3 regions of the Xanthobacter nonsaccharivorans genome follow, and region 1 is predicted to be linked to each of the others. Evidence: predicted binding sites of a transcription regulator. Region 1 holds the regulator's gene; each other region holds the start of a gene.
What was found. Region 1 encodes HrcA, which represses chaperone genes, less so after heat shock. Its sites were predicted from a motif close to GTTAGCACTCNCNNNNNGNGAGTGCTAAC; they were not measured.
Positions count from the first base shown of each region.

Region 1 (5,488 bases):
GCGCCCGCCGCGCCGGAGCCTGGCGCCGGGCCCCGGCCCGCCTTCCGCTGATGCTTCAGCCGGCCGGTGGACGCCGGGCTCATCCCCTCAGGCACGCCTGCGACAGCTTGAGGAAGGCCCGCGCCCGGTGGGACAGGCCGAAGCCCTTGGGCGGCATGGCATGCTTCTCGTCCGCCGTCATCTCGGCGAAGGTCTTCACATGGCCTTCGGGAAGGAACATGGGATCGTAGCCGAAGCCCTTGGCGCCCCGCGGCGGCCATACCAGGGTGCCGTCCACGGTGCCCTCGAACTCTTCCAGGTGCCCGTCCGGCCAGGCGATGCACAGCGCCGAGACGAAGCGGGCATGGCGCTGCTCCGGCGCGGCGGCGCCCACCTTCCTGAGTTCCGCCTCGACCTTCTCCATGGCCATCTCGAAGTCCCGGTCCGGCCCCGCCCAGCGGGCGGTATGGATGCCGGGCGCCCCGCCGAGCGCATCGATGACGAGGCCGGAATCGTCGGCGAAGGCGGGCAGGCTGGCGGCCATGGCCGCCGCCACCGCCTTCAGCCGGGCGTTGCCGGAAAAGGTGGTCTCCGTCTCCTCCGGCTCGCTCAGGCCCAGCTCGCCCGCGGACACCGCCTCCACCCCGTGGGGCTCCAGCAGCATCCGCATCTCGATGAGCTTGCCGGGATTGTGGGTCGCCACCACGAGGCGGCCGGTGAGCTGGCGGTGGCTCATCCGCCGATGGCCTGCTTCTGAAGGGCCACCAGCTCCGACACGCCGGCGCGGGCGAGGCCCAGCAGCGAGAGCAGCTCGTCCTGGGTGAAGGGGGTCTTCTCCGCCGTGCCCTGGATCTCGACGATGCCGCCGGTGCCGGTCATGACGAAGTTGGCGTCCGTCTCGGCCACCGAATCCTCGGCATAGTCGAGGTCGAGCACCGGGGCGCCCTCATAGATGCCGCAGGAGACCGCCGCCACATGGTCCTTCAGCGGCATCTCCTTGATCATGGAGCGCGAGCGCATCCAGCTGAGGCAGTCGTGCAGGGCGATCCAGGCGCCGGTGATGGAGGCGGTGCGGGTGCCGCCGTCGGCCTGGAGCACGTCGCAGTCGAGGGTGATCTGCTTCTCCCCCATGGCCACCAGGTCCGTCACCGAGCGCAGGGAGCGGCCGATGAGGCGCTGGATCTCCTGGGTCCGGCCGGACTGCTTGCCGGTCGTGGATTCGCGCCGGGTCCGGTCGTGGGTGGCGCGGGGCAGCATGGAGTATTCCGCCGTCACCCAGCCGCGGCCCTGGCCCTTCAGCCACGGCGGCAGGCGCTCCTCCAGCGTGGCGGAGACGAGCACGTGGGTGTCGCCGAACTTCACCAGGCAGGAGCCTTCCGCGTGGCGCATGACGCCCCGTTCAAAGGACACGGCGCGCATCTGGTCGGCGGCGCGCTTGCTGGGGCGCATGGGACATACCTCTTCATGGAACCATCGGGCGCCCCTTTTAGAGCGGGCGGGCGCAGGAGCCAAGCAAGGCGCGCCGGCGCCGCGCGGGAAACGCTTGAACAGGCGTGCCTTCGTGGCCACATAATACGGCACGCGGGCAAGGGCCCGTGCCGACAGTCAAAGCACGGAGGCAGGTGAAACGTGGCGCTCGATCCGTTCCTGCCCCTGACCTCCGGCGGCCTCGCCCAGATCGACCAGCGGGCGCGGGAGATTTTCCGCCAGATCGTGGAGAGCTACCTGGCCACCGGTGAGCCGGTCGGCTCGCGCAACATCTCGCGCCTCATCCCCATGACGCTCTCCCCCGCCTCCGTGCGCAACGTGATGGCGGACCTGGAGGCGGCGGGCCTCATCTTCGCCCCCCACACCAGCGCCGGGCGCCTGCCCACGGAACGCGGGCTGCGCTTCTTCGTCGATGCTCTGCTTGAGATCGGCGATATCAACGAGCGCGACCGCACCAATATTGAGACCCAGGTGATGGCCGCGGCCAAGTCCACCACGGTGGAGGGGGTGCTGCAGGAGGCCTCCACCCTGCTCTCCGGCCTCGCCCGGGGCGCAGGCGTTGTCACCGCTACGAAAACCGACCCCCGCCTGAAGCATGTGGAGTTCGTTCCGCTGGAGCCGGGGCGCGCCCTCGTCATCCTCGTCTCGGAGGACGGGCAGGTGGAGAACCGCGCCCTCCAATTGCCGCCCGGCCTGCCGATATCGGCTTTGACGGAGGCGACGAACTTCTTGAATGCCCATATCCGCGGCCGCACCCTCGCCGAGGCCCGCTCGGAGATGGAGAGCCTGCTCGCGGACCTGCGGCGGGACCTCGACACCCTCACCGCCCGGGTGGTGGAGGAAGGCCTCGCCACCTGGTCCGGAGCGGAGGAGGCGGGCGAGCGCAAGCTCATCGTCCGCGGCCAGGCCAAGCTGCTGGAAGACCTGAGGGCGCTTGAGGATCTGGAGCGCATCCGCCTGCTGTTCGACGACCTCGAGACCAAGCGGGAGGTGGTAGACCTGCTGGGCCGGGCCGAGGAAGCCCAGGCGCTGCGCATCTTCATCGGATCGGAGAACCGGCTGTTCTCCCTCTCCGGCTCCTCCACCATCGTCGCGCCCTACCGCGACGGGCAAGGCCGGGTGGTGGGGGTGCTCGGCGTCATCGGGCCCACCCGGCTCAATTACGGGCGCATCGTCCCCATGGTGGATTTCACCGCCCGCCTCGTCAGCCGCGTGCTCGGCGCGCCGGGAATGGATGCCGCCTGAGGCGCCAGGGATCGCCTCATCCTTGCGACAAGCCGTGCGCCACGTGTCGCGCAGACTTGATTTTTCCCGCACCCGCCCCGATATGCGCGGGGAAAGTTGGCCTCTGCCCTGCGCGAGCGGGGCGAATCTCAAGGCAGGGGAAGAAACCGGATGAGCGAGCAGAAGCGCGCGCCCGAAACCGGCGGCGACGCGAGCGAAAACGGTGCGGGCGTGAATGAGGCGACCGCCGAGGCGGAAGCCCTCGCCACCGCCGATGCGCAGATCAAGTCGGACGACGGCGAGCTCAAGCGTCTCGAGGGAGAGATCGCAAATCTCAAGGACAAGTTCCTGCGCGCCTTTGCGGAATCGGAAAACATCCGCCGCCGCGCGGAGAAGGAGGTCCAGGATGCCAAGACCTACGGCATCGCCTCCTTCGCCCGCGACATGCTGAACGTGGCGGACGACCTTTCCCGCGCGCTCGGCTCGGTGGAAGAGACGACCAGGGCATCGGCCGAAGGTCCCTTGAAGGCGCTGCTGGAAGGCTTGGAGCTGACCGAGCGCGGCCTTGGCAAGGCGCTGGAGAAGCACGGCATCCGCCGCATCGAGCCGAAGGGTGAGAAGTTCGATCCGAACCTCCACCAGGCCATGTTCGAGGTACCGGATCCCAACGTGCCGTCGGGCACGGTGGTGCAGGTGGTGCAGGCCGGCTACGTGATCGGCGAGCGCGTGCTGCGCCCTGCCATGGTGGGCGTCGCCCGCGGCGGACCGAAGGCCGAGGCCACCCCCAGCAAGGAAGCCGGGGCCGCCTGACCGGTCCATGAATACCGGACGAAAAAGCCGCGTGGGGCGTCCCGGCGCGGCTTTTTTCGTCTCAGGTCCGTCTCTGAGCGGGGGGCTTCAGGCTTCGCTGGAGGCCGAGGCATCGCGCCGGGCGGGCGCATTGCGCGAGGGGCCGCCGGAAAGCAGCTCCGCCAGCGCATCGGCAATCACGCGACTGGTGTAGGGCTTGGCCACCCGCGGCACATCCGTGAACTGGCGGGGCGCGCGCACCGTGCCCGTGTAGCCAGAGCAGAACAGGAAGGGGATGCCGCGGTCGGCCAAAATGGCCGCAGCGGGATAGACCGGCTCGCCATTAAGGTTCACGTCGAGAATGGCGACGTCCGCCTGCTCCACCATGGCCGCCTCCATGGCGGCCGAAAGGGTGGAGACGGGCCCCACCACACTATAGCCGAGTGACCGAAGGTTATCCTCCAGGCCAAGCGCGACGAGGAACTCGTCCTCGACCACCAGCACCCGAATTCCCGAATAATTCATCACTAAACGCCTGGCTGGACTGCCCCTTTCCAGCTCAACGGATGGAAGCCCGGAAAGGTTCCATCCGAAGCAAGCAAGAGACGAGCCGCCTGACGCCAAGCCGTCGGGCCGGGGATCAGTCCTTGGCGCGTTCCACGTAGGAGGCGTCGGCGGTCATGATGACCACGCGGGTGCCCGCGGAGATATGCGGCGGCACCATGGTGCGCACGCCATTGGAAAGCATGGCGGGCTTGTACGAGGAGGAAGCGGTCTGCCCCTTCACGGTGGGCTCGGTGTCCACGATCTCGAGGGTCACGCGGGCCGGCAGCTCGATGGCGATGGGCACGCCGTTGTGGGTGGAGAGCATGCATTCCATGCCTTCCTGGAGATACACGGACAGGTCGCCCATCACGTCCTTCGGCACGGTCACCTGATCGTAGGTTTCCGGGTTCATGAAGGTGTAGCCGTCCGAATCCTCGTACAGGAAGGTGTGCGGGCGATCTTCCACGAAGGCGCGCTCCACCTGCTCGGTGGTGCGGTAGCGCTCGGAGATCTTCACGCCGTCGGAGATGCGGCGCATGTCGAGCTGCGTGACCGGCGTGCCCTTGCCGGGGTGGATGTTCTCGGCGGTGAGCACCACGTACAGCTTGTCGTCGATGTCGACCACGTTGCCCTTGCGCAGAGAGCTGGCGATAACCTTGACCACGTCGCGTCTTCCTTGAACTAAGTAGCGGCGGCGTGCCGCTTGGGAGCGTCGGCGCGCAACATAGCGATCTTCGCGCGCAATGCCAGTCTCACCCCGCCTATAGGCCCCCGGACCCTGCCGGAACAAGGATTATCACGCCATGGCGGTATTTCATTCCGCGCCGAGCCCCTGGTGGAGCCCCCATGTGCATGCGGACCGGCGTCCGTTCCTGCTGGCGCGGGGACGTATCGCCTCGGCGCTGCGCGGCTTTTTCGCCGACGCGGGCTTCCTGGAGGTCGAGACGCCGGTGCTCCAGGTTTCGCCCGGCAACGAGGCGCACCTGCACGCCTTCGCCACCGATCTGATCGCCCCGGACGGGACCCGGCACCGCCTCTATCTGCGCACATCGCCGGAATTTGCGGCCAAGAAGCTGCTGGCGGCGGGGGAGCCCCGCATCTTCGAGATGGCCCGCGTGTTCCGCAACCGCGAGCGCGGCATGGCGCACCATCCCGAATTCACCATGCTGGAATGGTACCGCGCCGGCGCCCCTTATACGGAGCTGATGGACGACTGCGCGCGTCTCCTCGCTCTGGCGGCCAGGGCGGGCGGTGTCGAAACCTTTTCCTGGCGTGGGCGCACCTGCGATCCCTTCGCCCAGCCGGAGCGGCTTACGCTGGCCGCGGCCTTCGCGCGCCATGCGGACATTGACCTCGAAGCCCTCCTGCCCGCTCCCGGCGCCGCGCCGGACGCCCTGCCTTTCGCGGCTGTGGCGGCGGAGAAGGGCATCCGCACCGCGCCGGACGACACCTGGGCGGACAT
Region 1 covers NZ_CM195526.1:1,061,537-1,067,024, reverse strand. The annotation lists gene rdgB (RdgB/HAM1 family non-canonical purine NTP pyrophosphatase) at 80-715, opposite strand; gene rph (ribonuclease PH) at 712-1,428, opposite strand; gene hrcA (heat-inducible transcriptional repressor HrcA) at 1,609-2,712, shown strand; gene grpE (nucleotide exchange factor GrpE) at 2,863-3,501, shown strand; gene V5F59_RS04845 (response regulator) at 3,589-4,005, opposite strand; gene efp (elongation factor P) at 4,121-4,690, opposite strand; gene epmA (EF-P lysine aminoacylase EpmA) at 4,830-5,488, shown strand, end outside.

Region 2 (5,488 bases), 1.2 Mb from region 1:
GTTCACGAGATCGCCGATGGCAACCTTGTCCGCCTCCTGCGCGGCAAGGACGGCGGCGAGCAGTTCGGACGTTCGGGGCGTTCGGTGATCCAAGGCGACCTCGTTGGGTGGTCGCCCACTCATAGCACTGGGAAAGCGGCGGTGTCAGGGCATAGGCCTGCCCCATCGTCATGCCGCCGGCCGCGCCCCGCGATGGCGGCCGGACATCTTCGCCGGCTGCGGGCCGAGACGCGAGCGCCCCTCCGCATCGAGGATGGCGTTGACGTCGAGGCCTCCGAGCGCCCCCGCATCCGGCAGCAGCCCCCTGGCCTGCAGGTCGAGGAAGCGGCCGCAGCAGACCCGCAGGAACGAGGTGAAATTCTCGATGTCCGCGCCCGCATGGGTCAATTCGTCGTGGAGACGCGCCAGCAGCCGGCCGACGGAAAGCCCGTCGCGCGCGGCGATGTCCTCCAGCACGGTCCAGAAGAAAGCCTCCAGGCGCACCGAGGTGGAAAAGCCGTTGAGGCGGACCGCGCGCGTCTCACAGGCCCACAGGGCCGGGTCCGCCTCGATGAACAAGCGGCACATCTTCAACCCTCGCGTCCACGCGCCGGCGGCGTCCGCGCCGGCGCGACCGAAGGGCATATGCGCCGTTTGCAGGCGCAGATGCCGTGGCCACCCCTTCGTCCCAATACCGCAGAACGCCCCTCAATGGGAGATGCGCGTGCCCAGCAGGGCCAGGAACTGCGCGACGAAGGCCGGGTGGGCGGGCCACGCCGGGGCGCTCACGAGGTTGCCCTCGGTGACCGCGGCATCCACCGGAATGTCGGCATAGGTGCCGCCCGCCAGCTCCACTTCCGGGCGGCACGCGGGATAGGCCGAGCAGGTCCGCCCCTCCAGAACGCGCGCGGCGGCGAGCAGCTGGGCCCCGTGGCAGATGGCGGCCACCGGCTTTCCAGCCTCGAAGAAATGGCGCACCACAGCGATCACCGCCGGATCGAGCCGCAGATATTCCGGCGCCCGGCCGCCGGGAACCAGCAGGGCGTCGTAGTCCGCCGCCGTCACGTCCGCGAACGTGGCGTTGAGGGCGAACAGGTGGCCCGGCTTCTCCGTATAGGTCTGGTGCCCCTCGAAATCATGGATGGCGGTGGCCACCTTGTCCCCGGCCTTCCTGCCCGGGCAGACGGCATCCACCCCATGCCCCACCGCCAGCAGGGCCTGGAACGGCACCATGATCTCGTAGTCCTCGCCGAAATCCCCGACGATCATCAAAATGCGCTTGCCCGCCATCCGTCCTCTCCCAGCTGGCCGGTGGCGCGGGGCCGCCGGCATGGAGGGGAAAGTCTAGGCACGCCGGGCGCGCGCCGGGTGTTATCCGGTTGCGACAGGGACGGCCGGGAGCTTCAGCGGCCTCAGTTGAGCAGGAACATCCCATCCACCGACCGCAGCTCGGCCGGCTTGATGAGGCCGGAATGGGCGACACGCACCGAATGCAGCCGCCCGTCCAGCTCCCGCTGCCAGAATTCCAGGAACTTGTTCAGCTCCGGAAACCGCGGGCAGAGGTCGTATTCCTGCCAGAGATAGGTCTGAAGAAAGCTCGGATGATCGGGCATCCGATAGAGGATCTCGGCCGTGGCGAGGCCGTAGCCCTCCATCTGCAGGACGAAGTCACGCGACACCCTGGACGACTGGGATACCATGGGTCACACCTCCAATCCGCGGCCGCCCGAGGCTTCCCCGGCGAGGGGGGATATCGGGGACCGGACAAATCCATTGTCGGCTCCAGAGTTTCCCGCCGCCAAGGCTAAAGATTGGTTTCCGCCTGCAAAAACAAAGCGCTAGCAGCCTTCTCCGCAGACTGCTGACAACGGGCATCCCAGCCGCCGCGAACGCGCGCGGAACTGGCCGATCCGGATGGGTCCTTGATTTTCCAGAAGTATTCGCGCTTCTGGCACTCCATCCTGTCGAGTGCCAAATTTTTTACCCGCCCCCCTTGCGGGACGAAAACGCGGCCCTTAGATCGCCATCGGGCCGGGCAGAGGGGCTCCCGGCGCCCTGAAAAGAAGCATTGCCCCCCAGACCAACAAACCGGAGGTTTCCCGATGGGTTTCCGTCCTCTGCACGACCGCGTGGTCGTGAAGCGCATCGAGGCCGAGCAGAAGTCGGCCGGCGGCATCATCATTCCCGACACCGCCAAGGAAAAGCCGCAGCAGGGTGAAGTCGTCGCGGTGGGCCCGGGCGCCCGCAACGAGAAGGGCGAGATCGTCGCCCTCGACGTGAAGGCCGGCGACATCGTGCTGTTCGGCAAGTGGTCGGGCACCGAGGTCAAGATCGACGGCCAGGATCTCCTGATCATGAAGGAGAGCGACATCCTCGGCGTGATCGAGGGCGCGGCCGGCGCCAAGAAGGCGGCCTGAGCGCAGGCGGCCTAGCGGCTTTCGACCTCAACACCCAGTCTTTCGTCCCAATCTGAAGGAGCAGGCCACATGGCTGCCAAGGACGTAAAATTCTCCATCGATGCGCGCGACAAGGTGCTTCGCGGCGTCGACATCCTCGCCAACGCGGTGAAGGTCACCCTCGGCCCCAAGGGCCGCAACGTGGTGATCGAGAAGAGCTTCGGCGCCCCCCGCATCACCAAGGACGGTGTGTCGGTGGCCAAGGAGATCGAGCTCGAGGACCGGTTCGAGAACCTCGGCGCCCAGCTGGTGCGTGAGGTCGCCTCCAAGACCAACGACCTCGCCGGCGACGGCACCACCACCGCCACCGTGCTGGCCCAGGCCATCGTGAAGGAAGGCGCCAAGGCGGTTGCCGCCGGCATGAACCCGATGGACCTCAAGCGCGGCATCGACGTGGCGGTGGACGCCATCGTCAAGGACCTGGCCGCCAACTCGCGCAAGGTCACGTCCAACGAGGAGATCGCCCAGGTCGGCACCATCTCCGCCAACGGCGACGCCGAGGTCGGCAAGTTCCTCGCCGAGGCGATGAAGAAGGTCGGCAACGAGGGTGTCATCACCGTCGAGGAAGCCAAGACCGCCGAGACCGAGCTCGACGTGGTCGAGGGCATGCAGTTCGACCGCGGCTATCTGTCTCCCTATTTCGTCACCAATGCGGAGAAGATGCGCGTTGAGTTCGAGGAGCCCTACATCCTCATCAACGAGAAGAAGCTGACCGGCCTGCAGGAGCTCCTGCCCGTCCTCGAGGCGGTGGTGCAGTCCGCCCGTCCGCTGCTGATCATCGCCGAGGACGTGGAAGGCGAGGCCCTCGCCACCCTCGTGGTGAACAAGCTGCGCGGCGGCCTGAAGGTCGCGGCCGTGAAGGCCCCCGGCTTCGGCGATCGCCGCAAGGCCATGCTGCAGGACATCGCCATCCTGACCGGCGGCACGGTGATCTCCGACGACCTCGGCATCAAGCTCGACAGCGTGAACCTCTCCATGCTCGGCCGCGCCAAGAAGGTGGTGATCGAGAAGGAGAACACCACCATCGTCGACGGCGCTGGCGAGAAGGCCGACATCGAGGCCCGCATCTCCCAGATCCGCGCGCAGATCGAGTCCACCACCTCCGACTACGACCGTGAGAAGGCGCAGGAGCGCCTCGCCAAGCTCGCCGGCGGCGTCGCCGTGGTGCGCGTGGGCGGCTCCACGGAAGTGGAAGTCAAGGAGAAGAAGGACCGCGTGGACGACGCCCTGCATGCCACCCGCGCCGCGGTGGAAGAAGGCATCGTCCCCGGCGGCGGCGTGGCCCTGCTGCGCGCCATCGCGGCCCTCGAAGGCCTGAAGGTCGACAATGCCGACCAGAAGACCGGCATCGAGATCGTCCGCCGCGCCATCCAGGCTCCGGCCCGCCAGATCGTCCAGAACGCGGGCGACGACGGCTCCGTGGTGGTGGGCAAGATCCTCGAGAATGCCGACTACGCCTTCGGCTACAACGCCCAGACCGGCGAATATGTGGACATGGTGAAGTCCGGCATCATCGACCCCACCAAGGTGGTGCGCACCGCCCTGCAGGACGCGGCCTCCGTGTCCGGCCTGCTGATCACCACCGAGGCGCTCATCGCCGAGCTGCCGAAGAAGTCCGGCCCCGCGGCCCCGGCCATGCCGGGCGGCGGCATGGACTTCTGAGGTAAGTAGAACCCTCCGACGCCGCCCGGCTTTCTGGAGCAAACGCAAACCGGCAACAGCCGGTTTGCTCGGGCGGCGGCATGGACTTCTGAGGTAAATAGAACCCCCCGACGCCGCCCGGCCTCCCTGGGCAACGCAAACCGGCAACAGCGGGTTTGCTGGGCCGGCGAATGGAGCGGAAATTGGAAACGGCCGGGCCAGCGCCCGGCCGTTTTCGTTTGCGGGAACGGTGCTGGGACGCCGCCCCACCCCTTTTCAACTCCCGCTGATCCCTCCTCTGACACCATGGCGGCTCCCCTTCGGGCACGCTATGGTTGAGGCGTTGATCTCTGGAGGATCGCGGACCGGCAGCGACGCGGGTTCCGCGTCCGCCGGTACGGATCGGTGAAACACGAGAAAGGATCGGCCATGAGGAAGACCATTGTAGCGGCAGCCCTTCTGCTGGCTTTCGTCCCGGCGGCGGGTTTCGCGCAGGGCGTGGTCAAGGGTGCCGAGCAGGGTGCCAACAAGGGCGCGGAAGTCGGTGACAAGGCCGCCGGACCGGTCGGGACCGCCGTGGGCGGCACCGTCGGCGGCGTGGGCGGCGCGGTCACCGGCGGCGTGGCCGGCGGCGTCAAGGGCACCGGCGAAGGCGCGAAGGAAGGCGCCCGGGCCGGCGAGAAGGCCGCGGGCCCCGTCGGCGCCGTGGTGGGCGGCACGGTCGGCGCCGTGGGCGGCGCGGTCGGTGGCGTGCTGGGCGTCAAGTAGGCCCGGACGAATCCCCCTCGACTCCACCGGCCTCGCCGGAGCGGCAGAACAACACGACCCGCCGGGGCAGAACCCCGGCGGGTCTTTCGCATCCAGGCGCGGGCACCGGAACGGCCCCTCAGAGCGCTTTCTTTTCCGCCAGCGCCGCGAGCTTCTTCAGGATGGTGAGCGTGCCCTTCAGGCGCGCTTCGGCGGTGGGCCAGTCGCGCAGGAACACCACCTTGAAGTCCGGCCGCACCTTGGCCTGCGGGCCCTCCTGGCCGATGAACTTCACGAGGCCCGAGGGATCGACGAACTCGTTGTCGCGGAAGCCCAGCACCACCCCCTTGGGGCCGGCGTCCACCTTCTCCACATTGGCCTTGCGGGCGAGCGCCTTGATCTGGGTGAGCTTCAGGAGCTGGCCCACCTCTTCCGGCGTGGGGCCGAAGCGGTCCACCATCTCCGCCCCGAAGGCGTCGAGCTCGGCATCGTCCTTGATGTCCGCGAGGCGGCGGTAGAGGGCGAGGCGCACGTGCAGGTCGCCCACATAGTCCTCGGGGATCAGCACCGGCGTGCCGATGGTGATGTTGGGCGACCACTTGTCGTCCACGAAGTCGGTGATGCCCGCCTTGATGTGGGCGATCGCCTCGTGGAGCATCTCCTGG
Region 2 covers NZ_CM195526.1:2,238,803-2,244,290, reverse strand. The annotation lists gene V5F59_RS10250 (exopolysaccharide biosynthesis protein) at 1-93, opposite strand, end outside; gene V5F59_RS10245 (ribbon-helix-helix domain-containing protein) at 169-567, opposite strand; gene V5F59_RS10240 (DJ-1/PfpI family protein) at 688-1,269, opposite strand; gene V5F59_RS10235 (usg protein) at 1,392-1,679, opposite strand; gene groES (co-chaperone GroES) at 2,082-2,396, shown strand; gene groL (chaperonin GroEL) at 2,466-4,097, shown strand; gene V5F59_RS10220 (hypothetical protein) at 4,506-4,844, shown strand; gene mfd (transcription-repair coupling factor) at 4,963-5,488, opposite strand, start outside.
Region 2: the regulator HrcA is predicted to act here: its motif matches at 1,927-1,955, upstream of groES (co-chaperone GroES).

Region 3 (5,488 bases), 380 kb from region 1:
GACGAGGTTCGGGGTATCCGCATTGAAGATGTTGATGGGCGCGGCATTGAAGCCGTAGCCGTCGCCGAAGCTGCTCTCGCCCCACATGTAGTCGAGTCCACCCAGCACCTTGTGCTTGATCGGCCCGGTCTGGAACCGGGCTTGCACCTGGTTGTCGACCTGGAAGGTGTCGAGCGTCTCCCGGTAGTTGGCGGCGTAGACATCCACCAGGGGGCCGGTCCTGGTGCCGGTGGGAAAGAGCCAGAAGCTGTGGTTGTCGATATGGCCGTAGCGCAGGTTCTGCTTTGCGCTCCATATGTCGTCGAAATCGTGCTCGAGGATGTAGCCGGCCTGCTCCTGCGTCTGGTTGATGGCGTTGTAGGTGGTGCCGACCGGGATCTTCGTGAGGATATTGTCGGGCTGATAGTAATAGGTGCTGGCTGGCAGGCGGATGTCTAGCACGTTGGTGAGGATTGTGAGGCGCGTGCTGTCATTCTGGAAGGTGAAGGCCGGCGCCAGATAAAGGGCGTTGTTGGTGGTGTACTCCACCGTGCCTTCGGCCGCGCGTGCAACGCCGGTGAGGCGGTAGAGCGCGCTGCCGTCCTCCTTCAGCTTGCCGCCCACGTCGAAGGCGGCCTGGAACCAGTCGGGCGCGCCGACCTGGCCCTCGATCTCGGCGAAGGGGGTGTCCACCGGCATCTTGGAGATGCGGTTGATGAGACCGCCCGGCACCGTCTGGCCGTAGAGCACGCCCGCCGGACCCTTGATGATGTCGATGCGCTCCAGCCCGTAGGTCTCGGTGCGCCAGTAGGCGAAATTGCCCGAGAACTGGGAAAGTCCGTTCATGAAGTCGCCGCGGGAGGTGACGGCGAAGCCGCGGATGTAGATGTCGTCGAACCGCGGGTCATAGCCATAGGCCCCGGTGACCACGCCGGCGGTGTAGGAGATGGCGTCCACCACATTCTGCGCCGCGCGGTCGTCCATCTCCTGCCGGGTGACGACGGAGATGGAGCGCGGAGTCTCGATGAGCGGGGTGTCGGTCTTGGTGCCGGCGGCGGAGCGGGTGGCGACATAGCCCCCCACCGGCCCCCAGGCGCTTTCCCTGGTGCCATCCACCGTGACGGTGGGCAGGGAGACGGTGTCGGTCGCCTCCTCCGCCGCGGCGTGTGGCGCGATGGCGAAATCGAGGGCGCAAATCGCGGTCGCGGCAAGGACAGTTGAAAGCGTGCTCACGCGGGGCTGAAAAGTGCTCCGCTTGAAGGAAGTGTGCGCCATATCGCGCCCCGTTGTAAAAATCCCTATCAGATGGGGATGAGTATGTCGGTATCCCTATCTGATCAATAATAACGTCCAAAAATGCGAAATATTGGAAATAATTTAATTCAATAAATTTCAGTCTATATTTATTATAATATATATTATGCTTTAATTATAATAATTAAATTCAGGCTACTTTGCGTGAGGTGGATTGTGTTTGCCGGTCCGCCCGCCGCGCGATTGGCACGGGCTGTGCTTGCGGAGCATGCGCAATTCGCGTTCCGTGAGGCGCAAGGGAGGGATGAGGGTGTCGGAGGCGAAGCACGAGGCCTATGGCCTGGAGAAGGTGGTGCAGCACGCCCACGCGCGGACCCGCGGCGACCTCACCGGGGCGCTCGCGACCTATATCCCCGAGCTGGCGCGGGTGGATCCGGAGCGGTTCGGCATCGCCCTGGTCTCGGTGGGGGGAGAGGTGGTGGGCGTCGGCGACGTGGAGGTGCCCTTCACCATCCAGTCCATTTCCAAGGCGCTTGCCTATTGCCTCGCCCTGGAGGCCGCGGGGCGCGACCGGGTGCTGGCCCATGTGGGGGTGGAGCCCTCGGGCGACGCCTTCAACGCCATCGTCTTCGATCCGCACACCAACCGCCCTTACAACCCCATGGTGAATGCCGGGGCCATCACCGTGTCCGGCCTTCTCGCCCAGGCGCTGGGGGCGGAGGCGTTCGACGTGCTGCTGGATCGCTTTTCAGCGGCTGCGGGCCGCAAGCTCGGTTTCGACGAGGCGGTCTACCGCTCCGAGGCGGAGACCGGCCACCGCAACCGGGGCATCGCCCACCTCCTGAAGAACGCCGGGGCGCTGGAGGCGGACGTGGACGCCACGCTCGACCTCTATTTCCGCCAGTGCTCCATCCTCGTCACCGCCTCGGACCTCGCCCGCATGGGGGCGACCCTTGCCAGCATCGGCGAGAACCCGCTCACGGGCGCGACCGTGTTCGCGGTGGAGGCGGTGCGCGGCACCCTCTCGGTGATGTTCACCTGCGGCATGTACGATTTCGCCGGCAACTGGGCATTCGACGTGGGCGTGCCGGCCAAGAGCGGGGTGGGCGGGGGCATCCTCGGCGTGGTCAATCGCCAGCTCGGCATCGGCACTTATTCGCCGCGGCTCGACACCAAGGGCAATTCGGTGCGTGGCATCGCCGCCTTCCGCGAGCTCGCGGAGGAGCTGGGCCTGCATATCTTCGATCCCACCAACCGGGGCTCGGCCATGCTCGGCGCCTTCAGCCGGTGACGGCGGTCGCCGCAATTCGCACAGGCCGCGGCGCGGCGAAATGAAAACGGGGGGCGCAGCGGCCCCCCGTGGGGTCACTTCCGGTCACGATCAGGACGCCCGCGCGGGGCGCCCGCCCGAACTCACGAGCAGCGCACGTACACCATGGTGCCGTAGCGCTTGGCCACCTCGGGGTCCATCCACTTCAGCACCAGCACGTTGCCGTCGAAGCGCACCACCTGGCGGTCGGCCTGGCTGCCGGCCGGCTCGTCCGGCGGGCCGATGAAGACGGGGCCGTTTCCGGTCTGCTTGGACACCAGCTCGGTGAGCTTGTTGTCGTCGGCGAGATACATCATTACGCCGCCGTTGGGGCCGGCCGTGATCACATAAGGGTTGGAGCAGCCGGCGCGCGCCTGGTTCTCGGTGCGGGTGGCGTCGTCCGGACGATGGTAGGCGGCAAGGCCCCAGCGGCCGACGAGGCGATCGGAGGCGATGGGGCTCGTATATTGCGGACGCGCCGGGGCCGGCGGTGCCGAGGGGGTCGTTTCGCAGGCGGCGAGCCCCAGGGCCAGAACCGTCAGGGTGATGCCGGCCAGCCCGGCGCGGCGCAGGCGCCCGACCTCGGATTTCGATTCCGCAATCATCTTCGTCATGTGCTTTCCGAGGCCTCCCGCCGCCTGGGACCAGATCTTCATGCACCGCCAGCCGGTTCCGCCGAACATAGAGGCTGGCGCCGCCCGCGTCGATTCCAAGGCGCCGATCCCCCATCGGGCACAGGCGCCAACTTGGCCGCCACCATAAGACCGCCATGGTTACCGCTTTGCTAGTGTTCCCGGGAACTTTCCTGCCCAGCGGATTTCGTCAGGCGCCTTGACGGGGCGAAGGGGTCACCTTATCTCGGCAACGAGCTTGGCACTCTTCCGACGGGAGTGCCAAAACCGGCGGGCTCATCGCTCGCATTCCCTCGAAGAGGTATCCACATGTCCTTCCGCCCCCTGCACGACCGCGTCGTCGTCAAGCGCATCGAAGCCGAGCAGAAGACCGCCGGCGGCATCATCATCCCCGACACCGCCAAGGAAAAGCCCCAGGAGGGCGAGGTGATCGCGGTGGGCGCCGGCGCCCGCGACGAGAGCGGCAAGCTCGTTCCCCTCGATGTGAAGGCGGGCGATCGCGTGCTGTTCGGCAAGTGGTCCGGCACCGAGGTCAAGATCGACGGCCAGGACCTCCTCATCATGAAGGAGAGCGACATCCTCGGCGTCATCGCCAAGTGATGCGCCTTTTCCGGGCGCGCGGCCATGTGGCCGGATGATGCGCGCCTGACCGCACCGACATCCTCATTCAGGAGGCCGAAATGGCTGCCAAAGAAGTGAAGTTTTCTTCCGACGCGCGCGAGAAGCTGCTGCGCGGCGTCGACATCCTCGCCAATGCGGTGAAGGTCACCCTCGGCCCCAAGGGCCGCAACGTGGTGATCGAGAAGAGCTTCGGCGCCCCCCGCATCACCAAGGACGGTGTGTCGGTGGCCAAGGAGATCGAGCTCGAGGACAAGTTCGAGAACCTCGGCGCCCAGCTGGTGCGTGAGGTGGCCTCCAAGACCAACGACCTCGCCGGCGACGGCACCACCACCGCCACCGTGCTGGCCCAGTCCATCGTGAAGGAAGGCGCCAAGGCGGTTGCCGCCGGCATGAACCCGATGGACCTGAAGCGCGGCATCGACCTCGCCGTGGCCGCCGCCATCGCCGACATCAAGGGCCGCGCCAAGAAGGTTTCCTCCTCCGCGGAAGTCGCGCAGGTGGGCACCATCTCCGCCAACGGTGATGTCTCCATCGGCGAGATGATCGCCGGCGCCATGCAGCGCGTGGGCAACGAGGGCGTGATCACCGTCGAGGAAGCCAAGACCGCCGAGACCGAGCTCGAGGTGGTGGAAGGCATGCAGTTCGACCGCGGCTACCTCTCTCCGTATTTCATCACCAATGCGGAGAAGATGATCGCCGACCTGGAAGAGCCCTACCTGCTCATCTTCGAGAAGAAGCTGTCCGGCCTCCAGCCGATCCTGCCGGTCCTCGAGGCCGTGGTGCAGACCGGCCGTCCCCTCGTCATCGTCGCCGAGGACGTGGAAGGCGAGGCCCTCGCCACCCTCGTGGTGAACAAGCTGCGCGGCGGCCTGAAGGTCGCGGCCGTGAAGGCCCCCGGCTTCGGTGATCGCCGCAAGGCCATGCTGGAGGATATCGCCATTCTCACCGGCGGCCAGGTGATCTCGGAAGACCTCGGCATCAAGCTGGAGAACGTGACCCTCGCCCAGCTCGGCCGCGCCAAGAAGGTGATCCTCGAGAAGGAGAAGACCACCATCGTGGACGGCGTCGGCGAGAAGGCCGACATCGAGGCCCGCGTCAACCAGATCAAGGCCCAGATCGAGGAGACCTCCTCGGACTACGACCGCGAGAAGCTCCAGGAGCGCCTGGCCAAGCTCGCGGGCGGCGTGGCGGTGATCCGCGTCGGCGGTTCCACCGAGGTGGAAGTCAAGGAGAAGAAGGACCGCGTTGACGACGCCCTGAACGCCACCCGCGCCGCGGTGGAAGAAGGCATCGTCCCCGGTGGCGGCGTGGCCCTGCTGCGCGCCAAGAAGGCGGTCGAGACCGTCACTTCCGACAATGCCGACATCAAGGCCGGCATCAAGATCGTGCTGCGCGCCCTTGAGGCCCCCATCCGCCAGATCGCCGAGAATTCCGGCGTGGAAGGCTCCATCGTGGTGGGCAAGGTGCAGGAGTCCAACGATCCGAACTTCGGCTTCAATGCCCAGAGCGAGGAATACGTGGACATGATCTCCGCCGGCATCGTCGATCCGGCGAAGGTGGTGCGCACCGCCCTTCAGGATGCGGCTTCCATCGCGGCCCTCATCGTCACCACCGAGGCGCTCGTCGCCGAGCTGCCGAAGAAGGATGCCGGCATGCCCGCCATGCCCGGCGGCGGCATGGGCGGCATGGGCGG
Region 3 covers NZ_CM195526.1:1,436,615-1,442,102, forward strand. The annotation lists gene V5F59_RS06605 (TonB-dependent siderophore receptor) at 1-1,212, opposite strand, end outside; gene glsA (glutaminase A) at 1,544-2,524, shown strand; gene V5F59_RS06615 (hypothetical protein) at 2,647-3,156, opposite strand; gene groES (co-chaperone GroES) at 3,484-3,774, shown strand; gene groL (chaperonin GroEL) at 3,855-5,488, shown strand, end outside.
Region 3: the regulator HrcA is predicted to act here: its motif matches at 3,412-3,440, upstream of groES (co-chaperone GroES).